Regions from separate parts of the Lachnoclostridium phytofermentans ISDg genome, predicted to be linked through region 1. Evidence: a T-box and tRNA genes for the amino acid it is inferred to sense, from the RefSeq annotation. Region 1 holds a T-box; the other holds one or more tRNA genes.
The links. The T-box of region 1 lies ahead of CPHY_RS10690 (glycine--tRNA ligase). A T-box ahead of a tRNA ligase gene usually reads a tRNA of that ligase, here a tRNA-Gly.
Positions count from the first base shown of each region.

Region 2: it encodes a tRNA-Gly, which carries the amino acid that the T-box ahead of CPHY_RS10690 (glycine--tRNA ligase) is inferred to sense. The anticodon was not compared.

Region 1 covers NC_010001.1:2,549,818-2,553,230, reverse strand. Annotated here, with positions in the region: gene CPHY_RS10690 (glycine--tRNA ligase) at 53-1,423, opposite strand; T-box leader at 1,534-1,818, opposite strand; gene CPHY_RS10685 (PH domain-containing protein) at 1,989-2,414, opposite strand; partial or broken gene CPHY_RS22660 (MutS-related protein) at 2,463-3,413, opposite strand, start outside.
Region 2 covers NC_010001.1:469,831-473,243, forward strand. Annotated here, with positions in the region: gene CPHY_RS20495 (N-acetylmuramoyl-L-alanine amidase) at 1-213, shown strand, start outside; gene CPHY_RS02040 (XTP/dITP diphosphatase) at 512-1,093, shown strand; gene CPHY_RS02045 (metallophosphoesterase family protein) at 1,110-1,604, shown strand; tRNA gene CPHY_RS02050 (tRNA-Pro) at 1,759-1,833, shown strand; tRNA gene CPHY_RS02055 (tRNA-Gly) at 1,854-1,924, shown strand; tRNA gene CPHY_RS02060 (tRNA-Arg) at 1,961-2,034, shown strand; tRNA gene CPHY_RS02065 (tRNA-His) at 2,064-2,137, shown strand; tRNA gene CPHY_RS02070 (tRNA-Gln) at 2,193-2,264, shown strand; tRNA gene CPHY_RS02075 (tRNA-Lys) at 2,287-2,359, shown strand; tRNA gene CPHY_RS02080 (tRNA-Leu) at 2,417-2,496, shown strand; tRNA gene CPHY_RS02085 (tRNA-Pro) at 2,569-2,643, shown strand; gene CPHY_RS02090 (DJ-1 family glyoxalase III) at 2,887-3,413, shown strand, end outside.

The DNA.
Region 1 (3,413 bases):
ACTGACAACATCCGCTTTTTTCATGCTTCTGTATAACCCCTGCCCATTATACCTATATTTCTAACATCACTCTTAATTCCTCAAGAACATTTTCTAAAGCAACAACCTTTTGCTCCATGGTATCTCTATCCCTAATAGTGATAAGCCCCTTCTCTAATGTCTCATCGTCTATTGTAACTGCATATGGTGTTCCGATGGCATCACCTCTACGATAGCGTTTTCCAATGGTTCCTGATTCGTCATAACTAGCCATCATGTGTTTACGTAGTAACTGATAAACCTCCGTTGCTTTCTCACCGTGACGATTCTTGATCAGTGGTAGCACATTTACTTTGACTGGTGAAAGAATTTTTGAAATCTTAAGTACTAATCTGCTGTCATTCTCGTTAATCTTCTCTTCTACTAAGGATTCGAATAAAATCGCAAGTATGATTCTATCGAGTCCATAGGTGGATTCAATGATATAGGGTATAATTTTCTCCTTACTGTTTTCATCAAAATATTCTAAGTTTACTTTAGAAAACTCTTGATGTCTTTTTAAATCAAAATCCGTGCGGTTGTGAGTTCCATTGATTTCACCCCAGCCAAAAGGGAATAAATATTCGATGTCACACGCTGCTTTTGCGTAATGGGCCAACTTTTCATGGTCACGGAATCTAAGGTGGTTATTGTCTATACCTAAGTATTCAAAGAAGGATATTCCGTAATCTTTAAAATATTGATAAAGCTCATCATCGGAGCCTTTTTTACAAAAAGTCTGATATTCCATTTGTTCAAATTCTATTGTTCGAAAGGTAAAGCTTCCCGGTGTAATCTCATTACGAAACGCTTTACCAATCTGACCTATGCTGAATGGAAGCTTTGCTCTCATACTACGCATTACATTCAGATAGTTAACGTATTCACCCTGTGCATTTTCTGGACGTAAATATATAGTACTGGAACTATCTTCTGTAACACCTCGTTTGGTTGCAAACATCAGATTGAACTGACGGATATCAGTATAGTTACTAGCCCCACAGACAGGGCAAGGAATTTTTTGCTCTTGAATATAGTTTGACATTTCTAATTGTGTCATAGTATCAACATTTAAGTCTTTCTTATAGTTTTGAATCAAACTATCAGCTCGATGTCTTGTTTTGCAATGTTTACAATCAAGCAAAGGATCAGTAAAACTAGATAAATGTCCACTAGCTTCCCAAACTCTAGGATTCATAAGAATATCAGAATCTAGTTCATAGCTATTATCCCTATTCTGAATAAAGTAATATCGCCAAGCGTCTTTAATGTTATTCTTAAGTCTGGTACCTAAAGGACCATAATCCCAAGTATTTGCTAAACCTCCGTAAATCTCACTACCTTGAAAGATAAATCCGTACTGATTACAGTATGCAACCATTTGTTCCATTGAAAACTTACTCATAATAAACCTCCTTTTAAATAAAATTTTGTGATGTAGATAGCCTTAGAAGATATTTAATTAGTTAACGCGAGCGAATTTTTAGGAAATAAAAAAAGCCCTAAGCTATCATAGCTTAGGGCGAATATAATCCGCGGTACCACCTAAATTCAGATATTTACAAGTAAATCAGTTACTGGTTTATCTTGCTTAATCTGCACTTTATCAGCACGAGAAAGTGTATCATCTTTATGCTGTTCCCGAAGATAACGGTGGGATTCCGATGGTATCTACTAAGGAATTTCCTGTTCAATCCATAGCTCAAAGGCGCCTTTTATATCACCATCTTAAGAATTCGCACCAACCATTCTCTCTCTGAAATCAAGTGAATATATAATATTCCTTATCAACGCTGTTTTGATTTGAAATTATCTGAAAGTTTAGCACTAACTTTGATAGCTGTCAACTAATTTTTACTATAACTTTTAGACTAATTTTTACTATAACTTTTAGACACTAATATTTTATTATTACTTTTTGACTGCTTTTTCATTATAACTCTTTTCTATGATATTTCAGAGTAAATTTCCTATTTTATCACAGGAACTTTTTGAATAAGCTTTGTATAAAAATCATTGGTATCTTGATTACTTTTTTGGTTAAATACCAAGTATGATCCACCCAGTATCTTAATAACAATACAGTTAGTGGATGCCTCAGTTATGGCTAATTTATAATCACCGAATCTATCATTATGGAAATTGCCACTTTTAATTTGAAACGTTCCAACACCAAATGATCTACGTCCATAATCAATATTGTCACAGAGCTCAACACTTTCAACATTATCATAACTTACTTTTTCATCAAACAAAAACGCGGTTACTACAATACTATCCTCTAATAGTTCTGCCTTAATTCCCTTTTTCCCTATTATAACGAAGGCAATGAGTACAAAAGCAAGGATAACAATAGCAATTATTACTCGAATTAACCCAATTTTATTTTTATTCATATTTCATTCTCCATATTATTTAAGATTCATGATAATAACATATTGCTTCTAATACCAACCGCCGGTCCCTTTATAGAGCTGTATTCTATCTACTGAATTTTGAATTAGTTCTTTTGAAAATCCCATGATTTCTAATAACTTAATAGCATTTCCAGAGGTACATACACCAGCTTTGATTTTATAATCAAAATGGAGCTCATTATCTGTAATTGTCTCTTTAAAATGCATGTTTTGATAGGAGTCACCTAATAATTTGGTGAGTTCAGTGTCATGTGTTGCAGCGAAACACAATACATGATACTGTAAAAGTTCTTTTAAAACTTCGGTTGAGGCTGCGATACGTTCTAATGTATTCGTTCCTTTTAAAACTTCATCAATAAAACAGAGTACTCTATTCCCTTCCTTAGCTCTATCAAAAATTCATTTCAAAGCTTTGATTTCTGCCATATAATAGCTCTCATGTTGTTCTAAATCATCTTTTAATGAAATCGATGTATGTATATGATAAAAATTAGTTTCGAAACGCGTTGCGTGTACCGTATAAATCGTCTGGGCTAACAAAGCATTAATTCCTAAAGTACGTAAAAATGTTGACTTTCCAGAAGCATTTGTACCTGTGAACAAAGTGCTTCTTGTTCCTGTAAAATCATTAGCTACAGCAGTATTAATCAGAGGATGATAAATATCCGTAGTAACAATACTTAAGGTATCAGTAAAATTAGGGGTACAAAAATACAACTGATTTTTTCGATATTTTGCTATTGCTACCATACTATCTAAAAAACCTACGATTTGATAGATAAGAATTAATTCTTTGTAAGAGGCTTTTAACTTTTTTATGTAGCTGTTATAAAGAAAAATATCAATATGAGTTAATATTCTTAAGTAGTCAGAAACTATATCCATATCTGAGGCAAAAGATGTTACGCCAGAGCTAATGGCTCTAATCGTAATCTTAAATTGCTTGCATAGCTTTTGACTAACTTTTATCTTATTAAA
Region 2 (3,413 bases), 2.1 Mb from region 1:
GTTCCACGTAGCAAAGATGTGTATATCGTAGGTGAAGCAAATGTACCAGTTGCATTAGTAGAAGCTGCATTTATGTCAAATCAAGGAGACCTTAACTTCTTAGCTAGTAAGGATGGAAAACAAAAGGTTGCGAAGGGTGCATACAATGCGATATTATCTGCTTATAAGGAATTAGAGCAGGAAGATAAGGGACAAAAGACAGTAATGAGATAAGTGTGAAAGAACAAAGTTCTTTCACACAGAAGTTTGTGCCTGCGTCGTCCTCGGCACAAACTTCCGGCCTACTACTAAGCAGGCATGGTTTCAAGTGTGAAGAGAATTTCTAAGGCGCTAAAAAACACCGCCTAAGAAATTCTAAAACTTCACACTGGTTCATGCTTCTTTTTTATGACAAGGAAAAGTTCGCGAAGCGTACTTTCCCTTATATATGCTTGTGCTATATCTTGTGCAGATGCGATATTTAATGGGTGTTAGATATTAGAATAGAATTTAAAAAGTAAGGAAGCTAACGATGAGAAAGATTATTTTTGCAACATCCAACGAAGGAAAAATGAGAGAAATAAGGATGATATTAAAAGACTTGGATTATGAAGTAGTATCCATGAAAGAAGCTGGAATAGATATTTCAATTGAAGAAACCGGAACAACATTTGAAGAAAATGCTATAATAAAAGCAAAGACAATTATGGAAATGACGGGAGAAATTGTTTTAGCTGACGATTCTGGATTAGAAGTTGATTATCTTGAGAAAGCTCCTGGTGTTTATTCAGCACGTTATCTAGGAGAAGATACCTCCTACGATATTAAGAATAATCATATCTTATCTTTGCTTGAAGGCGTAGCAGAAGAGAAACGTTCCGCCCGGTTTGTATGTGTCATTGCATGTGCTTGGCCTAACGGAGAAATTAAGGTAAAAAGAGCAACCATTGAAGGAAATATCGGATATGAGATAGCTGGTGAAAATGGATTTGGTTATGATCCAATTTTTGTTGTGCCAGAATACGGTTGTACTACTGCAGAATTAACTGCAGAGCAAAAGAATACAATTAGTCATAGGGCAAAAGCGTTAAATGCAATGAAGGAAGAATTATAGGTTTAGGAGAGCGCGCATGAATATACTAATTGTAAGTGATTCCCATGGAAGATATACTAATTTAGAGAGAGCTATAAAAAAAGTTTCTCCTATTGACATGCTAATTCACCTTGGAGACTATGAGGGTGATGCATCCTATATCAAAGAGATAGCTGACTGCCCAGTTGAGATGGTATCCGGAAATAATGATTATTTTACCGACATACCACGTGAAAAATTTTTAGAAATCGGGAAATACTATGTAATGTTAACCCATGGACATCGGTATGGAGTAAATTATGGGACAGAGCAACTAAAAGAAGCTGCTGTATTAAATGGCGCAGATATTGTAATGTTTGGACATACTCATCAACCATTGATTGACTTGAAAGATGATAGCCTCGCTGTCATTAACCCTGGTAGTATTACACAGCCTAGACAAGCTGGACGAATACCAACGTTTATCCTAATGGAGATTGATTCAAAAGGAGAAGCGCATTATACACTGAATTACATTGAAGATAGCCTATAAGATATCACGAAATAGCAAGTGGTATAAACTGGATGAAAAATCTTATAAAAAAAGTGTTGACATTCACCTTTTTGTCATATATAATAACTCTTGCGTCTGACAGAGAACACTTCTTAAAGATGCGCAACAGAATATGATGTGTGGTTTTATTTACCGGGGTGTGGCTCAGTTTGGCTAGAGTGCTTGATTTGGGATCAAGAGGTCGCAGGTTCGAATCCTGTCACCCCGATTGAATAGCAAAACACGCATGCGGGTGTAGTTCAATGGTAGAACACTAGCCTTCCAAGCTAGATACGTGGGTTCGATTCCCATCACCCGCTTGATGTTTGGCATAACATCGAAAACATATGCTAAATGTGCTAGTAGCTCAGTTGGATAGAGCATCGGCCTTCTAAGCCGGTTGTCGGGGGTTCGAATCCCTTCTGGCACATTTTTTCTTTCTAAAAGAAAAAATTTGTGGTGGGTATAGCGCAGTTGGTTAGCGCGCCAGATTGTGGCTCTGGAGGCCAAGGGTTCGAATCCCTTTATCCACCCTAGCAACAATGAGTTGTAAATATTAATTCTTTTTATAATAAAAGATTTTAATAGTGGGCTATCGCCAAGCGGTAAGGCACAGGACTTTGACTCCTGCATTCGCTGGTTCAAATCCAGCTAGCCCAGCTGCTAAGTGATTAGCAAAGATGGGATATTAGCTCAGTCGGTAGAGCACTTGACTTTTAATCAAGGTGTCCCGGGTTCGAATCCCGGATGTCTCATGACAGAGCTAGAAAAAATAACTCTGTGGGAAAGAGCAATAAGAATTGCTAATACATGCGGATGTGGCGGAACTGGCAGACGCACTAGACTTAGGATCTAGCGGGCAACCGTGCAGGTTCAATTCCTGTCATCCGCATTAGTTTTTCTTTGTGTATTTCCTAGAAATACATACTTTCCAAAAAAAGATGGCATGTCTTTTATATTGCCTCGGGGTGTGGCTCAGTTTGGCTAGAGTGCTTGATTTGGGATCAAGAGGTCGCAGGTTCGAATCCTGTCACCCCGATTACTTAAATATCGTAAATGGTAAGAGGCGAAAGCCTCTTTTTTTCTGCTCAGCGCTAAGTATTGGGTGAAGTTTCAATGGAATTCGTCTGATACAAGGCGCAGAGCTATTTTTTATCTTGAATAAGTATCTTAGTTTCTCTTGTTGGATAGTGAATCCTATCAATTCCAGTTATTATCTGATATAATAAAAGATGGTAATTATTTTGTAATACAGTAGTATGCCAATTAAGGAGGTTTTATTATGGCAAAAGTATATGTATTTTTAGCAGATGGATTTGAAGAAATAGAGGCTCTCACTGTAGTAGATTTACTACGTAGGGCAGGAGTTGATGTAACTACAGTATCAATAACTGAAAATAATCTTGTTCATGGGGCTCATGGAATTGATGTTATGGCCGATATATTATTTAAGGATGATTTATCAGAAGCTGATATGCTGGTTCTGCCTGGCGGTGGATTAGGCACAAGAAATTTATTAGACCATGAAGGACTTAAGGATTTACTTATAGACTACGAAAAAAAAGGTCGTTACTTAGCGGCAATTTGTGCAGCCCCATCGATATTAGGGACGCATGGATTATTGAAAGGAAAACGTGCAATCTGTTATCCGGGATTTGAGGATAAACTTACAGGTGCTGTTGTAACGAACGATAAGGTTGTCGTAGATGGGAAAATTATTACGAGTAAAGGAGCTGGTACTTCAATAGAGTTTTCTTTAGAGCTAATAAAGATTCTTTGTGGAGAGGAAGCATCCAACCAGATATTAAA